DNA from 3 places in the Cobetia sp. BL01 genome. Region 3 is predicted to be linked to each of the others. Evidence: predicted binding sites of a transcription regulator. Region 3 holds the regulator's gene; each other region holds the start of a gene.
What was found. Region 3 encodes LexA, which represses DNA repair genes until DNA is damaged. Its sites were predicted from a motif close to TACTGTNTANNTANACAGTA; they were not measured.

Region 1 (6,104 bases), on a different contig from region 3:
TAGTCAATAAATCCAATCAGATCGTGCCTATTCTGTCATTCACGCTATCAGGCACGAGACTCGTGCGCTAGCTGGCCATCTTGCGGGACAACGCCGCCTTGATGAGGGCTTCCGTGGAGGCACCTGTCTCGAGTCCCGAGAGCATCTTGGCCGCCTCGACCGGCTTGTAGCCCAGCGCGACCAGAGCGGCTTCGGCGTCGGCCAGGGGATGGGTAACCGGCGGCTGTGGCTGCGAAGCGCGCGCCATTTCCGACAGACCATCGTCCTGCGGAATCGTCCAATGCTTGAGCCGGTCGCGCATCTCGATGATCAGGCGGTCCGCCGTCTTCTTGCCGACGCCGGGCAAGCGAGTCAGTGCCCGACTGTCTTCGTCGTGCACGCAGCGAATGAAATCGGCCTGCTCCATTCCCGAGAGAATCGCCAGCGCCAGGCGCGGCCCGACCCCGGAAATCTTGATCAATTCCCGGAACAGACGACGCTCCGGCTCCTTGCCGAAGCCATAGAGCAACTGGGCGTCTTCACGCACGACCAGATGGGTGAACAGCTGACAGTCCTCCCCGACAGCCGGCAGACCCAGCAAGGTATTCATGGAGGCTTCGAGTTCATAGCCCACACCCTGTACATCGAGTACCAGATGAGGCGGCTGCTTTTCGAGCAAACGCCCGGTCAGACGTCCAATCATGTTTCGGGCTGTCCTTGAGTCTTCAGTGCCGCCTGCTCATCACATCAGGTGTCAGGCGGCACGGGTTGTTGCGATGCGGGCAAGCCTACCAAAGATAACGTGCAGGCGGCATGTCCGAGTGTCACGACGATTTTGTCGCATGAATCTGACAGTCACTTGTTGCCATGAGGCCAGATGCAGGCAGCATGCGGATGCCAGCAGAACGCAAGATGCTGCCTGACATCGTGAAAACAAGCCTACAAGTGACTGAAAAATTGGAATTTATTGATAACGATAGCGTATCTGGCGCAAGCGGGCTTGTCACTTCTCGCCTGTAGAGGCCGTCTTCGGCACACGCCGGAGTCTGCTCCCCACTCTCTTCAGCCCCTGACCAGACACTCTTCAGACCCTACGTGACCGGCAGACACCTCATTTGCCCGGCTCAAAGTCACGCCAGCTACTGCTGCGTCGTGCGCGGGTACTCTTGCGCCCTGCACCCGCCCCCAGGCCCAACGCCTCCAGCTGCGCGCTGCTCGGGGTCAGTCGCATGCGTGCAAAGCAATGTGTCAGCGCGATGGCCAGAGCATCCGCGGCATCCGCCTGAGGCGTTGCAGAGAGCTTGAGCGTATGGGTCACCATATGCTGGACCTGCGCCTTGTCTGCTGCACCGGACCCCGTGACAGCCTGCTTGATCTGTCGCGGCCCATACTCTGATACCGGCAGGCCGTGGTTCGCCGCACACACGATGGCTGCCCCACGTGCCTGACCGAGCTTGAGCGCGGAGTCGGCATTCTTGGACATGAAGACCTGCTCGATGGCGAACTCCGCCGGGCGATGCATGGCAATCACTTCACTGATACCGGCGTAGATCTGCGCCAACCGCTGGTCGAGGCTGACCTGGGACATGCGGATGCAGCCACTGTCCACATAGCGGGGCTGAGCCGCCGAGACGTCCAGTACGCCGTAACCGGTCAGGCGTGATCCCGGATCAATGCCAAGAATGATCATGCCACCGCCTCACGTCTCACACTCATTGCCGCTCCACCCCTGTCGTCTTTCCAGCTTACTGTGTATATAACCAGCCACAATGCCACAAAAAAGGCGGTGCGACACTGTCATTGCCTGCATCATCTGCAGGTAACAGTCTCACACCGCCTTGCCGGGGGTCACTTGCCCGCTTGCGCGGGACTGCCCCTCTCCCGGGCGCTGATGGCGCCTGTCAGGAGAGGTTGATCACCCCGGGGTCATTCGCCTGGATCAGGCCTGACCGCCTTCTTCTTCGACCTTGACCTTCTGACGCAGACGGATGTTCAGCTCCTTGAGCTGCTCACCGCTGACTTCCCCCGGGGCGTCGGTCATCATGCAGCCAGCGCTCTGGGTCTTCGGGAAGGCAATGACTTCACGAATGGTCTTGGCGCCGGTCATCAGCATGACCAGACGGTCGAGACCGAAGGCCAGACCACCATGGGGCGGCGCGCCGAACTTGAGCGCGTCGAGCAGGAAGCCGAACTTCTCTTCCGCTTCCTCTTCGCCGATGCCCAGCACTTCGAACACGGTACGCTGCATGCCCTGGTCGTGGATACGGATGGAACCGCCACCCAGCTCAGTGCCGTTGATGACCATGTCATAGGCGCGAGACAGTGCCGCTTCCGGATCGGCCTTGAGTTCTTCCGGGGTGCAGGACGGCGCGGTGAACGGGTGGTGCAGCGCGCTCAGGCGGCCATTGGCATCGGCTTCGAACATCGGGAAGTCGACGACCCACAGCGGTGCCCATTCGCGGGTGTAGAGGTTGAGGTCTTCGCCCAGCTTGACGCGCAGCGCACCGATGGCCTCGGCCACGATGTTGGCCTTGTCGGCACCGAAGAACACGATGTCGCCATCGACGGCGCCACAGCGGTCCAGCACGTCATCCACGACGTCTTCCATGAACTTGACGATCGGCGACTGCAGACCCTCGATGCCCTTGGCACGCTCGTTGACCTTGATCCACGCCAGGCCCTTGGCACCGTAGATGCCGACGAACTTGGTGTAGGCGTCGATTTCCTTGCGTGACAGGCTGGCACCGCCCGGCACACGCAGCGCGGCGACACGGCCCTTGTCATCCTTGGCCGGGCCGGAGAAGACCTTGAAGTCCACACCGCTCATCAGATCATCGACATCGACCAGCTCCAGCGGGATACGCAGGTCCGGCTTGTCGGAACCGAAGCGCTGCATGGCTTCGGAATACGGCATGGTCGGGAAGTCGCCCAGCTCGACATCCAGCACTTCCTTGTAGAGGCCACTGATCATGGTCTCGGTCATGCCCATGATGTCCTTCTCGTCGACGAAGCTGGCCTCGAGGTCGATCTGGGTGAATTCCGGCTGACGATCGGCGCGCAGATCCTCGTCACGGAAGCACTTGGCGATCTGGTAGTAACGATCGACACCGGCGACCATCAACAGCTGCTTGAACAGCTGCGGAGACTGCGGCAGCGCGAAGAAGCTGCCGGCATAGGTGCGGCTCGGCACCAGATAGTCACGTGCCCCTTCCGGCGTGGCACGCGTGAGAATCGGGGTTTCGATGTCGAGGAAGCCCAGGGCTTCCAGCTGGGCACGCACGCTGTGGGTGATGCGTGAACGCAGGCGCAGCTTGTCGATCATGTCCGGACGACGCAGGTCGACATAACGATACTTGAGGCGAACTTCCTCACCGACCTTGTTGTGGTCGTCCAGCTGGAACGGCGGCGTCTGTGCGGTGTTGAGCACTTCGACATCCTTGGCCAGCACTTCGATCATGCCTGTCGGCATGTTCGGGTTCTGGGTGCCTTCCGGGCGCATGCGAATACGGCCCTTGATGCGCAGGACGTACTCGCTGCGCGCCTTGTCGGCAGTGGCGAAGGCATCGACGGTGTCCGGATCGACGACGATCTGGGCGATACCGTCACGGTCGCGCATGTCGAGGAAGATGACGCCACCGTGGTCGCGACGGCGGTGCACCCACCCGCACAGAGTGACATCCTGATCGATCAGGGTCTCGTTCAGTTTGCCGCAATAGTGGCTGCGCATGTTGATTCCTTGTTGCTCAAATTCGTGATCGACGCACTGGTGCGCGTCTGTCTCAGAGGGCCTGACGCTGGAGATGCCTGCCACTCATGCATGACCTTGCACATGGATGGCAGGCATGACAGCTGGCCTGATGACGGGAGACATCAGGACGAGCTATCGCCACCTCCGGCCAGATTCTTCTTGCTGCCGGACTTGAAATCCGTTTCGTACCAGCCACTGCCCGCCAGACGGAAACCGGCGGCGGATACCAGCTTTTCCAGCTGGTCCGTCTTGCATTCCGGACATTCCGTCAGCGGCGCGGCGCTGATCTTCTGCAACTTGTCCATCCGATGGCCACAGGCCTTGCAGTGGTATTCATAGATCGGCATGGTTTTTTCCTGACGATACTGGTCCCGAGCGCATGAATGCGAATCCCGGACCATGACAATGTTATGCCTTGCGGCGCCCTTGCATCAGACGTGCCGGAGACATCAATATGAGTGACATCTCAAGCACAGCTTCGGAACGCGTACAATAAGGCCAGTTGAACGTCTTTCAAGTCAAAGCGAAAGGGCCACATTATAGCGTGCTCGGCCCCTTGCGGGGCAACACCTCGATAGATTCCCGGCAATGCGCCGTCATGCCCGGCCAGGGTCAGGCCTCATTCACTGCCGCCCGGCCGTCTCACGTCATGAGGACACCGATGTCTGATCCCCAACTCGCATCTGCAACTCCCCCTACTGCTGCCGCTGGTTCTGGCCCGCAGGCCGTGATGCTCGACATGGCATCACTTGGCGACGGCCTTGACTTCAGCCGCCTGAAGGACCGGGTCAATGGGCTTGTCTGCCATGATGCCACGTTGCCCGAGCAGGTCGTGGAGCGTCTGGAGGGTGCCGAAATCGTGCTGGTCAACAAGGTACGCCTGGAGGCGCAGCATCTGGAGGCCCTGCCGACATTGAAGCTGATCGCCGTCATGGCCACCGGCACCAACAACATCGACATGGAAGCGGCAAGGGCGCAAGGCATACGCGTCATGAACGTCGCGGCCTATGGCACCGCCTCTGTCGCACAGCACACCTGGATGTTGATGCTGGCACTGGCCGGACAACTGCCTGGCTACCAGGGAGATGTCGCGAGCGGTGAATGGCAGCGCAGCAATACCTTCTGCCTGATGGGCCGCCCCACCCTGCAACTGGCCGGCAAGCATCTGGTGATCGTCGGCAAGGGAGAGCTGGGGACTGCCGTGGGCAGGTTGGCAGAGGCGTTCGACATGCGCGTCACCTTCGCCGCGCGCCCGGGCAGTGAGTCGACGTCTCAACGACCGAGCCTGAAACACCTCCTGCCTGAAGCGGACGTCATCAGCCTGCACTGCCCACTGACGCCTGAGACACACCATCTGATCGACGAGCAGGCCCTGGCGTTGCTGAAGCCCGGTGCCCTGCTCATCAACTGTGCACGCGGTGGCATCATCGATGAAGAGGCTGCACTTGCCGCCTTGAAGCTTGGGCACCTCGGTGGACTGGCCGTCGACAGCCTGCCGGAGGAACCGCCCCGGGAAGGCCATGCCCTGCTGACAGCGCTGGCTGACGGCCGCACGGCGTCTGAGGCCGGATGGAACCTCATCGTCACGCCCCACAATGCCTGGATCAGTCGTGAAGCGCGTCAGAACATACTGGATCTGAGTCTTGCCAATATCGAGGCCTATCTCGGCGAAAACGTCTGAGACATGGACGAGGGGGCTGCACTCCGATGCCCGCCCGCTGGCAGAGGCATGGATAGACACCAGAAGGGGCCAGATGCGCAAGGCATCTGGCCCCTTCTGGTGCCGGGATTGCCGCGTCATTCAAGAGGAGTGACGCGACATCGATGGCAGCTAGCCTGAGATCACTCTTGAGCTCGCTCAGCGCAGGTGGCTGGCGAATGAGGATCTGTCGATACGGATATGCATGCCAGCGGCCTTGACGGGGTGGCCTTCGGCATCCCACGTCACTACCCGCCCGCGCGAGATGAGCAATACCCAATCAATGGCATCCGCCGCCTGATCCTCGTCATGCCGACTCGCCGACGATGCCGCATGGCCCTCGCCGCCTTGCGGCTCGATGCCCGGTTCAACCGTTAGATCAGAATGCGCATTGCAGCCCATGCTTTCGATGTGCCGCAGATCCTCCTCTCCCGGGGCGCGCATGCGGTACTGACATTCGAAGGTATCGCCGAAGGTGGTGAACACGCGGTGACGCAGGACATGCACGGCTTCCAGGTCATCAGGATGGATCAGCCGATCAAAGTCCAGCTCGCGCATCACCAGCGGCTCACGCCCTGTCGCTCCCAGCATCCGCCACAGATTGGGGTGAATGTGGATGATGCACCCGGGAATATCCATCTCCCACAGACTGTCGCCACTGGCTTCCAGGGAGTCGAG
Region 2 (6,104 bases), on a different contig from region 3:
GGGCATCAGTACCGTCGTCACGTCACCTTCCACCACCAGGGTCTCCAGCACCAGTTCGCCGCCGGGGCGCAGGGCATCGCGCAGCTGGAAAAGGTGGTCCATCGGCGAGGGGCGATGATAGAGCACCCCCATCGAGAACACGGTGTCGAAGGCGGCCATCTTCGCGGGGACGTCCTCGATGCCCACCGGCAGGAAGTGCAGGTTGCGCCCCTGGGGGTGATCCGCGCCGATGAAGTGACGCACGGCATGGAACTGGCAGTAGAAGCGCGGGGAAGGGTCGATCACCAGCGTGAAGGCGGCACCAGCGCCGACCATGCGCCAGCCGTGGTAACCATTGCCGCCCCCGACATCCAGCACGCGACGGTGAGTGAGATCCGACAGATGCGGCGCGAGGCGCTGCCACTTCCAGTCGGAGCGCCATTCGGTATCGATATGGATCTCGTCGAGCTGATAGGGGCCCTTGCGCCACGGCATCATGGCGCGCAGCAGATTCTCGCTCTGGCGTTGCTGGCCCGTGCTCAGGCCAGTCGGAAAGCATGCACCGACACGGTCGGCGTCCAGCTGCACCTCGCGCTCGTCAGGTAGCGTCGGCAGCTTCTCCAGTGCCCCATGCCAGGCCTTGAGGTCAGCATGGCGCTTGCGGTCCAGACCCTTGGCCAGTTGCTCGGGCAGGGCGCCCAGCCAGCGGGCGAAGCCGTCACCGACGGCGCCTGGCTCACAGGCAAGCTCGGTGAAGGCGCGGTAAAGATCACGATCGTAGGGGGAGATGCTCATGCGCTGGGTCGGGTCCGTGCAGGCGTAGCGGTCATTCGGCGGCTTTGAAAGCGACCATCGAGGCAAAGTTCAGGTATTGCAGCCAGGTGTGGCTGCGCGCGAAGCCGGCGCGTGCCAGGCGCGCATGGTGAGTGGTGAGACTGTCGGGCTTCATCACGTCCTCCAGCGCTTCGCGTTTCTGCGAGATCTCGAGGTCGGAGTAGCCGTTGGCGCGCTTGAAGTCATGATAGCGCTCGATCAACCAGGCGTTCTCGACCGGGTCGTCGCTGATGATCTTCTCGGACAGGATCAACACGCCGCCGGGCTCCAGCGCCGCAAACAGCTTGTCGATCACGGCGTCGCGGTCCTGCGGCGGCAGAAACTGCAGGGTGAAGTTGACCACGATCATGCCGGCAGGCTGGTACTCCAGGGTGCGGATATCGGCTTCACTGACGTTGATGCGATGGTCCGGGAAGGCGTCGGCGAGCTCGCGGCTGGCGCGCTCGACCATCGGCCGGGACAGATCGACGGCTTCGATCTCGATGTCCTGGGCCGCCATCTCACGTGCCAGTGCCATGCTGGCAGCCCCCAGCGAGCAGCCCAGATCATAGACGCGTGCGCCAGGGCGCAGGTGGGCGCGGGCCATCAGCCCCAGCATGGCGATGATCTGACCGTACCCCGGCACCGAACGGCGCAGCATGTCCGGGAAGCAGCTGACGACCTGTTCGTCGAAGGAGAAGCTGGCAACACGGTCAAGGGGTGTCGTAAATATCGCGTCACGGTAAGATGCATCACTCATGGATCAAGGCTTCATCGGGCAGAGGGCCTGGGCGACATGCCATTGGCCGGGGAGCGGCTGGGCTGAGTGCCCTGCTGGGCCCGCCATTCTACGCATTCGAGGTGCCTGACGCACCCGCCGCGGCTTGCCGATGATGCCTCCATCAACCGATTTCTGACCGGGCCACGCAGGGCCGGTCGCGACACTTCAAGGAGAGAGGTGGCCATGTCCACTCCATCGTCTGCACGTTCTGCCCGCCGTAACAGTCAGGCCTGGCAGGCCCTCGCGCGTCATCATCAGGAGCAGATGGCCGATGTGCACCTGAAGGACCTGTTCGCCGAGGATGCGGCGCAAGGGCGCGATCGAGTGACGACCTTCACCCGTTCTGCCGCGGGCCTGCGCCTGGATCTCTCCAAGCAGCGTCTCAAGCAGGAGACCCTGGAGCTGTTGCTGGAGCTGGCGCGGGAAACCGGTGTCGAGCAGGGCATCAAGCGTCTGCTGGCCGGTGAGCACGTCAATCGCTCGGAAGATCGCCCGGCCCTGCACGCGGCCCTGCGTCTGCCACGCTCAGCAAGTCTCGAGGTGGATGGCGAGGATGTGGTACCTGCCATCCACGAGAGCCTCGAGCGGCTCGCCGAGATGGTCGAGACCTTCCATAGCGGGCAGTGGCGTGGCGCCACCGGCAAGCCGATCACCGATGTGGTCAATCTGGGGGTCGGTGGCTCGGACCTGGGGCCGCTGATGGTCTCGAGCGCGCTGAGCGATTGCCGTCCCAAGGGCGTCCATGAGGTCGGCGTGCACTTCGCCTCGACCATGGATGGCTCACAGCTGGCGGACTACCTGCAGTCCTTCAGTCCGGAAACCACCTTGTTCATCCTGTCGTCCAAGTCATTCTCCACCATCGACACGCTCTCCAATGCGCGCACCGCGCGTGACTGGCTGAAGTCGCGCCTTGACCCGCAAGGCCGTCTGGAAGGACTGATCAATCGCCAGCACTTCATCGGCGCTTCCGCCAAGCCGGAGAAGATGAGCGAGTGGGGCATCGCGCCGGAACATCAGCTGCTGTTCTGGGACTGGGTCGGCGGGCGCTACTCGCTGTGGGGCACCATCGGACTGCCCATCGCGCTCAATGTCGGCATGGACAACTTCCGTCGCCTGCTGGCGGGGGCGCATGAGCTGGATGAGCATTTCCGCACCGCACCGCTGGAAGACAATCTGCCGGTATTGCTGGCGCTGGCGGGGATCTGGAACAACAACTTCCTCGATATTCGCGCCCACTCCATCCTGCCCTACGACGGCCGCCTGGAATACTTCGCCAGCTACCTCGAGCAGCTGGAAATGGAATCCAACGGCAAGTCGGTCACCAACGATGGCGAGATGGTCGATTACTCCACCTGCCCGGTGCTGTGGGGCCAGCTGGGCCCGAACGCCCAGCATGCCTTCTATCAGCTGCTGCATCAGGGCACCCAGGCAGTGGAATGTGACTTCATCGCGCCGATGCGTCGCTATGACCACGTCGAGGACGCCGAGACCCGTGCCCACCTCAAGGCGCAGCACCGTCTGACACTGGCCAACTGCTTTGCCCAGTCGCGCGTGCTGATGCTGGGCGATGACGCGATACCGGGTGACGAGGCCCAGCCGAATCACAAGCGTTATCGTGGCAATCAGCCCTCGACCACCCTGCTGCTGGAAGCGCTGACGCCGGAAACCCTGGGGGCCCTGATCGCGCTTTACGAGCAGAAGGTCTTCGTCCAGGCCACCATCTGGGACATCAATCCGTTCGATCAGTGGGGCGTGGAGCTGGGCAAGCAGATCGCCACCGCGACGGAAGCGACCATGACCACGGGAGAAGGCTTCGAGCAGCTGGACGCTTCCAGTCGTGCCTTGATCGAGTCCGTGTGGGCCGCCCAGGGGCAGGACCCGCGCTGACGGGGGGATCACGCAGGCGATCATCCTCTGTTGATTTATACAGTATTCTCGCTATCCTATATGGGAATCAATCGTTTACACTAGACACCTTGCCGCGAACCGAGCGTGAGCCGTTCGGTTCGCGCGTGTCGGGAGCGCTGATGAGCCGTCCCCATTACCCTGCGCAGGCAGGCGTTGTCGTTCCTCCGGTCAGGGGCGTGTTGTACCTGCATGGTTTCAACTCGGCCAGTTGCTCGCCCAAGGCGCAGTTGATGAAGCGTGCGGCCGCCGAATTCGGTCTGCCCTGCGTCGCGCCTGACATCCCACCTCAACCCGCTGCCGGGCAGGCGGTGGTGGAGGAGGCCTACCAGGCGCTCTGCGCGCAGTTGGATCTCGACCCGGCTGACCCTGCCTGTGACGACGCCATCGTGGTGATCGGCAGCTCCATGGGTGGCTTTCTGAGCACCTGGCTTGCCGCGCGTGAGGCTGCGCGACTCGATGGACCCCAGGGCCGCGAGCAGAGCGTATGGCGTCAGGGGCCGCGCACGGTATTGATCAATCCAGCCGTGCGCCCGGTCAGGCTTGTCACGGCATGGCTGGGGTCGACCCACGCCAACCCCTATACCGGCGAGTCCTTCACCGTCACCGAAGCATTCGGGCCGGCGCTGGCCGCACTGGAAGCGATCCCCGTCACGCCGCAGCGCACCCTCGTGCTGCTTGCCACGGCGGACGAGACATTGGACGTCAACGATGCCGCAAGCCTCTATCAGGATTGCCGGCTGATCCTCACGCCGGGAGGGGATCATGGATTTGCCAGACTGGCGGAGTACCTGCCTGCCATCATGGCGCATGCCGGCCATCGTCTGGCCCCGTCGCTTGCGACATCCTTCCACGTCGCACCCTGCTAACGTGTCGAGGACGGTTGGGCGTGCGGGCCGGTCAGGAAGATGAATCCGTCATCGGATCGTTCGGCCAGCGGCGACTCTCTTCAGAAATCAGGCAGAGGCATCGCCATCCGTGATGCGTCTGCCGGACGTCAACACCAAGGACACAAGGCTGCGATGAGTCAGTACAGCGCCAGTTCCATCGAGGTTCTCTCCGGCCTCGAACCGGTCCGCAAGCGGCCCGGCATGTATACCGATACCACTCGGCCCAACCACCTGGTCCAGGAAGTCATCGACAACTCCGTCGATGAGGCGCTGGCGGGTCACGCGAAGGAAGTACGCGTGAAGCTGCTGGAAGACGGCGGTATCGAGGTGGCGGATGATGGTCGTGGCATGCCCACTGACATCCACCCCGAGCATGGTGTGACCGGGATCGAGCTGATCCTCACCAAGCTGCACGCGGGGGGCAAGTTCTCCCAGGACAGCTATCGCTTCTCGGGCGGCCTGCACGGCGTGGGGGTCTCGGTGGTCAACGCCCTGTCGACACGCCTTGAGGTGGAAGTCTGCCGTGAGGGTCTGCGTCAGCGCATTGCCTTCGAGAATGGCGAGAAGGTCGAGGAGCTGAGTCAGATCGGTACCGTCGGCAAGCGCAATACCGGCACTCTGGTGCGTTTCTGGCCGGACGAGAGCTACTTCGACAGTCCGCGTCTGGCGATGGCGCGCCTGCGTCACCTGCTGCGCGCCAAGGCGGTATTGTGCCCGGGGCTCAAGGTCGTGCTGACCGAGACGGATGGCAGCGAGACGGCCTGGCATTACGAGGATGGCCTGCGCGACTATCTGCTCGGTGCCACCGATGGTTTCGAGCGACTGCCGGAATCGCCGTTCGTCGGTCATTTCGAGGATGAGGAGCATGGCGTCGACTGGGCCATCCAGTGGCTGCCGGAAGGCGGCGAGCTGGTGCAGGAGCCCTACGTCAATCTGATCCCCACGCCGCTGGGCGGCACCCACGTCAATGGCCTGCGTTCCGGCCTGCTCGAGGCGCTCAAGGAATTCTGTGACTACCGCAGTCTGCTGCCGCGTGGCGTCAAGCTGAGTGCGGATGACCTGTGGGAGCGCGCCGCCTTCGTGCTGTCGGTGAAGATGCTCGATCCACAGTTCGCCGGTCAGACCAAGGAGCGCCTGTCCTCGCGCAGTGTCGCGGCCTTCGTCTCCGGCGTGGTCAAGGACGCCTTCTCGCTGTGGCTCAATCATCATGTCGACCAGGCCGAAGCGCTGGCGGAACTGGTGATCTCGGCGGCCCAGCGCCGTCTGAAAAGCGCCAAGAAGGTCGCGCGCAAGAAGGTCACTTCCGGGCCTGCGCTACCGGGCAAGCTCTCGGACTGCTCAAGCTCCGACCCTGCCGACAGTGAGCTGTTTCTGGTCGAGGGGGACTCGGCTGGCGGCAGCGCCAAGCAGGGTCGCAACCGCGAGACCCAGGCGATCCTGCCGCTGCGCGGCAAGATCCTCAATACCTGGGAAGTCGAGTCGCATGACATCTACTCCTCCCAGGAAGTCCACGACATCGCGGTCGCCATCGGGCTGGACCCGGGCTCGGATGATCTCACCAAGCTGCGCTACCACAAGGTCTGCATCCTGGCGGATGCCGACTCCGATGGCCTGCACATCGCCACGCTGCTGTGCGCGCTGTTCGTGCGGCACTTCCCGGCGCTGGTGGATGCCGGGCGCGTCTTCGTCGCCATGCCGCCGCTGTACCGCATCGACCTGGGCAAGGAAGTCCATTA
Region 3 (6,104 bases):
CGACAAGTGCGGTGCCGACATGCAGCTCAAGACCGGGCGTTTCGGCAAGTACTTCGGCTGCACCAACGAGGATTGCAAGAACACCCGCAAGCTGCTCAAGTCCGGAGAGGTCGCGCCGCCGAAGATGGACCCGATCCCCATGCCGGAACTTGCCTGCGTGAAGGTCGAGGATCACTACGTGCTGCGTGATGGCGCCAGTGGCCTGTTCCTTGCCGCCAGTCAGTTCCCCAAGAATCGCGAGACGCGTCCGCCGCTGGTCAGCGAGCTCAAGGCGCATGCCGACGAGCTGCCGGAGAAGTATCACTTCATCCTCAAGGCGCCGGAGAAAGACCCCGATGGCCGCCCGACGCAGATTCGTTTCTCGCGCAAGGCCAAGGAGCAGTTCGTGATGACGGACGAGGATGGCAAGGCGACGGGGTGGAAGGCGACCTTCGACAACGGCCGTTGGGTCGTCGAGGACAAGCGCAAGGGAGCCAAGAGCTGATGAGCCAGCGTGGCCGCACCAATCAACTGCTGTATCAGGCCGAGTTGCTGCTGGAGCAGGCGGCCGTCGCGACGCGTGATGAGCATGCCGTCGCACGGCGCATGGCCGGTGAGGAAGGGGCGCTGGCGTTGATGGAGCTGGCATTGGCCTCGTTGATCGAGGAGTGCGCCGCGTCGGCACGCTGGCCTGAGGGCAGCTGGCGCGAGCGGCTGGCCACACCGCCGACTCCCGTGGCGGAAATCGAGCAGTTGCGAAGCCTGCAGGCGCAGCCGGACAGTTGGTTGAGCCAGCTGGTGGCCGATATCACGCGTTTGCATGAAGAGGGCGGTGCTGCCCGGCGTGAGGAAGGCCAGGCGCGTGGCGATGGTCTCATCATCGCCGCGGCGGCCAATGCGCCTCTGGCAGAGCGTCTCGCCACGGCAGTCAGCGCCATGAAGGCGTTGCTGTCACACCTTCGCGAGTCGAATGTGGAGTGGTAGCGTCGCGCCTTGCCTGACCCGAAAGCGCTGGCATGTCACGCACCTGTCATTCAGGTGACGCCCTGGCATGACGGGTGCTAGACTGGCGGCATTGTGGCAAGCCCTGCATTCTCCGGTACGACCATGGCTCTGGCTGTGGTCGTACTTTTTTCTGCATTGTCGCCAGTGACTGCAAGTCGCAGGGCCTGCCCGCCGTCAAGCTGACGATCACAACGACGCCGGTATCCTCAGGATGCCGTGCAGGAGGAATGACGTGTCCGATCCCGCCGTACTTGAAATCGTGCAAATGGAAGATGGGGAAGTGATCCTGCGTGCCGCCGAGAGTGAAGGTGAGCCACTTCTCAGTATCCGCATCTCCGATGAAGCTGCCGATCTGCTGCGTGACAATCGCTTCGAGGTCGCGCGTGAGATGATCGATCACGCCATCACCCGCACCCGCCTGTGGGATGGCGAGGATGATGAAGACGAGCAGTCGGAAGGCATGGTGCACTGAGCACTTCCCGCATGTCTGCCAGCCACGAAAAAACCCGCCAACCGGCGGGTTTTTTCGTGGATGCCCAGATGACGACAATCGTCATCTGCGCGTCAGCGCTGTGAGGACAGACTGCCTGCAAGCCTTGAGATCAGTGCAGGCCGCCATCGCGGATCACGCCCACGCCGAGGCCCTCGATTTCCAGGCTGTCCGTGCGCAGATCCACCTTGATGGGAGCGAAGTCCTCGTTCTCGGCTTCCAGCCATACGTAATGGCCATCGCGACGGAAACGCTTCACCGTCACTTCATCCCCCAGACGCGCCACCACGATCTGTCCGTCACGCACGCTGCTCGTGCGGTGCACGGCCAGCAGGTCACCTTCCAGAATGCCGACATCCTTCATCGAGACCCCGCGCACGCGCAGCAGATAGTCGGCGGCAGGCGAGAAGTAGTCACTGGGCAGTGGGCAATGACGATCGATATGCTGGCTGGCCAGGATAGGGCTGCCAGCGGCCACTTCCCCGATGACCGGCAGGCCCTGCTCGCTATCCTCTTCCGCCTCGGCCAGAGACGGCACGCGGATGCCCCGCGAGGTGCCCGGCACCATCTCGATGGCTCCCTTGCGCTTCAGGGCACGCAGATGCTCTTCCGCGGCATTCGGTGAGCGAAAGCCCAGTGCCTGGGCGATTTCGGCACGCGTTGGCGGATAGCCTGAGGACTTGATGGTCTTGATGATGAAATCGAAGACATCCTGCTGGCGCGGAGTAAGCGGCTGAGTCATGGGCATTGCCTTTGGCCTGGGCGGCATCTGAGCTGACGGCACGGGGTGTGCATCCATACAACTGTCATTGTATCCAGTCATGGCGGTCATGCAAGGCATCGTGGGTGCTTTGGCAGCAACGTTGCCGGCATCTTCGTCGACATCGACATGCTGACGCGAGACAGCGGGTGTCCGGGACGCCCCATGACCATCCCGTCCCCGAATGTCCCGCGTGAATGCGCGTCCTGCCGGTCTTGGCTGTCGAGTGTTTGAAACAACCAGCAATTGCCAGTCATGGCATGGACAGCTAGAATTATCTTGTTTCAAACGAATGTTCGTCGAGCGCATCCGGCTACCGGTACACAGGCCCTGTGTGTCCTGTGCGTCTGTCCTGTGCTCGGGACACGGCTCGTGGCAGCCTCCGCCTCGGAGTCGCTGCCTGACACGCGGTGCGTGAAGACCGACATGTCGTTTGATTGACCTGCATGAGAAGAGTCGCCCCCCGGGCCACGGCCTTGCCGTTGTCCGGGGGGACAAGGACTCCCGTGCCCCCTCGTGACTGATCATCTGACAAGGCATCCGCCCATGGCCCAGACCGATACCGTTACCCGTATCCTCGATACCGCCGAGGTCCTGTTCGCCGAGCGAGGCTTCGCCGAAACCTCGCTGCGCAATATCACCAGCAAGGCCAAGGTCAACCTGGCGGCGGTCAATTATCACTTCGGCTCAAAGAAGTCATTGATCCAGGCAGTGTTCGCCCGCTATCTCGACCCCTTCAGCGAGCGTTTCCATGCGGCACTCGACAGTGTCGAGCAGCAGCATGCCGGTCGTCAGGTGCCGCTGGAAACGCTGCTGGAAGTGATGGCGCGCACGGTGCTTGAGGTGCCGGCCGAGCGCAACAGCCTGCGTACCTTCATGCGCCTGCTCGGGCTTGCCTATACCCAGGGGCAGGGCCACATGCGTCGCTACATCCGCGAGCATTACGGCACGGTCTTCAGCCGCTTCGCCGAGCTCCTGAAGCTTGCGACGCCGGACCTGCCAGACAACGAGCGCTTCTGGCGTCTGCACTTCATGCTCGGCAGCGTGATCTTCACCTTCTCGGGACTGGACGCACTGCGCGATATCGAAGAGGCCGAATACGGCCATCACACCAGTGTGCGCGAGCTGATCCAGCACATGCGTCCGGTGGTGGTCGCGGCGATGGCGGCTCCGCTGCCGGCCTCGCTCGGAGATGGTGAAGCGGTCACCCAGGCGGCAAGCTGATGGCTTGCTGGGTCTGCGTGGATCTCACCCGCCAGCGTCTCGAGATACGCAATGACGCGCCCAGTGGCAGTCGTGATGCGCCGCCCCCCGCGGCTGACCCTGACACGCTGGTGCATGCCTGTGCGATCTCCAGCGGCCTCAACGGTATCGGCGAGCTCGATGGCAGCGGTTGCACGCCGACCGGCTGGCATGTGGTTCGCGCCGCGATCGGGGAGGGCAACCCACGTGGTGCCGTCTATCGTGGACGGCGCTTCACGGGAGAGGTGTTCACGCCTCGACTGGCCGCCGAGCACCCCGAACGCGACTGGATCCTGACGCGTATCCTGTGGCTCAGCGGTCGTGAGCCCGGCATCAACCGTGGCCGCAACGCGGCGGGACAGCGCGTCGACAGCCTGCGGCGCTACATCTACTTCCATGGCACGCCGACCAGCGAGCCGATGGGCACCCCGGCCTCCCATGGGTGCATTCGTCTGCGCGATGAGGATCTGCTGTGCCTTTACCGGCATGCGCCGGCCGGAACGCCAGTGCTGTTGCACGCCTGACGCTGCGTTGCCTGGCGGCTGGTGCTCGCGACTGTTCGAGTCGCGCTCAGTCGGCTAGAATTGCGCCTTTCCTCGCGCCGGCCGCCTGTCCTGAGGCTTGTCTTCCAGGCTGCCGAGCCCCGTAACGACATGAAACCCTGCCGTGCGTGCCATGCCTTGCAGCGCATGACACGGCCAGCAGGCCATGGACAGGAAGGATGTCATGACACAGCCATTGGGCTCCGTAATGCTCGACGTCGAGGGGCATACCCTCACGTCTGACGAACGTGAACTACTGGCACGCCCCGCCGTCGGCGGCGTCATCCTGTTTGCGCGCAACTGTGCTTCTCCCGAGCAGGTGCTGGCGCTGTGCGGTGAGATCCGCCGCGTCAATCCACATCTGTTGATCGCCATCGATCAGGAAGGCGGACGGGTGCAACGGCTGCGCGAAGGCGTGACCCGCCTGCCGCCGATGCGCGCCCTGGCACATTGCTGCCTGGGACGTGACTGTGACGGCTGCGGTGATGATGCCCAGTCGTCAGGGCTCGGGTTTGCCCGTGACGCCGGCTGGTTGCTGGGCATGGAGATGGCTGCCATTGGCTGCGACATCACCTTCGCGCCGGTATTGGATATCGATGTCGCGGGTTCCACCATCATCGGCGACCGCAGCTTCGGGACGACTCCCGAGGACGTGATTGCCGTCGGGACCGCCTTCATCGAGGGCCTGCGCGAAGCTGGCATGGCGGCAGTCGGCAAGCATTATCCCGGTCATGGTGGCATCGCGGCGGATACCCACCGCGAGCGCGTGATCGACCCCCGCTCCTTCCGCGAGCTGCGCGAGCATGATCTCAAGCCCTTCGCGGCGCTGGCGGATCGCCTGGGTGGCGTGATGCCGGCTCATGTCATCTATCCCGACTTCGATGCGCGCCCCGCCGGCTTCTCGCCAAGCTGGCTGGGGCTGCTGCGTGAGGAGTTCGGTTTCAAGGGCGCCATCTTCTCCGATGACCTGGGCATGGCGGCTGCCGTGGCCGAGGGCGAGCCGGAAGTGCGCGCTCGTCTGGCACTGGATGCCGGCTGCGACATGGCGCTGGTGTGCAATGATCCCGCCGCCGCACGTGCCGTGCTCGACAGCCTCGATGGGGATGAGCAGCGCAATGCCGGCAAGCGTCAGGCGCGTCTGCGCTACGGGCGCGCCCGCCCCACGCTCGAGGGCCTTGCGGGGCTGTCTCGCTGGCGGCGTACCCATGCACGTCTCGAGGCGCTGGCGGCCAGTCAGCCGCTCGAGCAGGTGGCCATGCCATCGGGCTTGGCTGAATGAGCCAGCCTTGAGGGGCTTTTCCTCCAGACGTCACCCAAGGACTCCACATGGCTGAGAAATCCGCCACCGAGGCGGCTGCCGACAAGCTGGCGGCGCCTGCCGAAGAGATGATCAATCACTGGGTCGAGCCGCTGCGCAACTGGGTGGAGCAGACCTTCGGTCTGCCACTCTGGGGGATCAACCTCGCCCTGGTGCTGGTGGCCGTGATCGTGCTGCATCTGAGCGAGCGCATTCTGCTCAGTCGCCTGGCCGTGCATGCCGAGAAGAGTCGCAACCTGTGGGATGACGCGCTGCTGCACGGGCTGCGCCATCCGCTGTCTCTGTGGCTCTACAGCATGGGCTCGCTGGTCGCGCTGGACATTCTTGCCCATCAGTTCGCGCCCGGCAGCCTGGAGGCCTATCTGGGCACGGTGCGACAGATCATCACCCTGCTGGCGCTGGCCTGGGCGTTGATTCGCATGATCAAGCGCTTCGAGTCGCTGCGTACCACGCCACCGCCCGGCACCAACGTCAACGCGATGGATGCCACCACGGCCTCGGCGATCAGCAAACTGCTGCGTGCCGTCGTGATCGTGCTGGTGGGTCTGGCCATCCTGCAGAATCTCGGTGTGTCACTGTCCGGCGTGATGGCCTTCGGTGGGGTCGGCGGTATCGCGGTGGGCTTCGCCGCGCGTGATCTGCTGGCCAACTTCTTCGGTGCCCTGATGATCCATCTCGACCGCCCGTTCAAGGTCGGTGACTGGATTCGCTCGCCGGACCGCGAGATCGAGGGCACCGTCGAGGACATCGGCTGGCGGCTGACGCGCA

Region 1: the regulator LexA is predicted to act here: its motif matches at 1,726-1,745, upstream of ruvC (crossover junction endodeoxyribonuclease RuvC).
Region 2: the regulator LexA is predicted to act here: its motif matches at 3,486-3,505, upstream of ACZYGA_RS01010 (YqiA/YcfP family alpha/beta fold hydrolase).

Annotation. Positions count from the first base shown of each region.
Region 1 is NZ_JBVBEE010000003.1:166,057-172,160, reverse strand. Features, by position in the region: gene ruvA (Holliday junction branch migration protein RuvA) at 68-682, opposite strand; gene ruvC (crossover junction endodeoxyribonuclease RuvC) at 1,091-1,669, opposite strand; gene aspS (aspartate--tRNA ligase) at 1,919-3,706, opposite strand; gene ACZYGA_RS07055 (FmdB family zinc ribbon protein) at 3,850-4,074, opposite strand; gene ACZYGA_RS07050 (D-2-hydroxyacid dehydrogenase) at 4,389-5,408, shown strand; gene ACZYGA_RS07045 (PDC sensor domain-containing protein) at 5,586-6,104, opposite strand, start outside.
Region 2 is NZ_JBVBEE010000001.1:247,894-253,997, reverse strand. Features, by position in the region: gene cmoB (tRNA 5-methoxyuridine(34)/uridine 5-oxyacetic acid(34) synthase CmoB) at 1-774, opposite strand, end outside; gene cmoA (carboxy-S-adenosyl-L-methionine synthase CmoA) at 806-1,552, opposite strand; gene pgi (glucose-6-phosphate isomerase) at 1,757-3,460, shown strand; gene ACZYGA_RS01010 (YqiA/YcfP family alpha/beta fold hydrolase) at 3,601-4,347, shown strand; gene parE (DNA topoisomerase IV subunit B) at 4,501-6,104, shown strand, end outside.
Region 3 is NZ_JBVBEE010000002.1:306,795-312,898, reverse strand. Features, by position in the region: gene topA (type I DNA topoisomerase) at 1-484, shown strand, start outside; gene ACZYGA_RS05045 (DUF6586 family protein) at 484-963, shown strand; gene ACZYGA_RS05040 (hypothetical protein) at 1,217-1,456, shown strand; gene lexA (transcriptional repressor LexA) at 1,587-2,216, opposite strand; gene ACZYGA_RS05030 (TetR/AcrR family transcriptional regulator) at 2,781-3,458, shown strand; gene ACZYGA_RS05025 (L,D-transpeptidase family protein) at 3,458-4,000, shown strand; gene nagZ (beta-N-acetylhexosaminidase) at 4,203-5,297, shown strand; gene ACZYGA_RS05015 (mechanosensitive ion channel family protein) at 5,345-6,104, shown strand, end outside.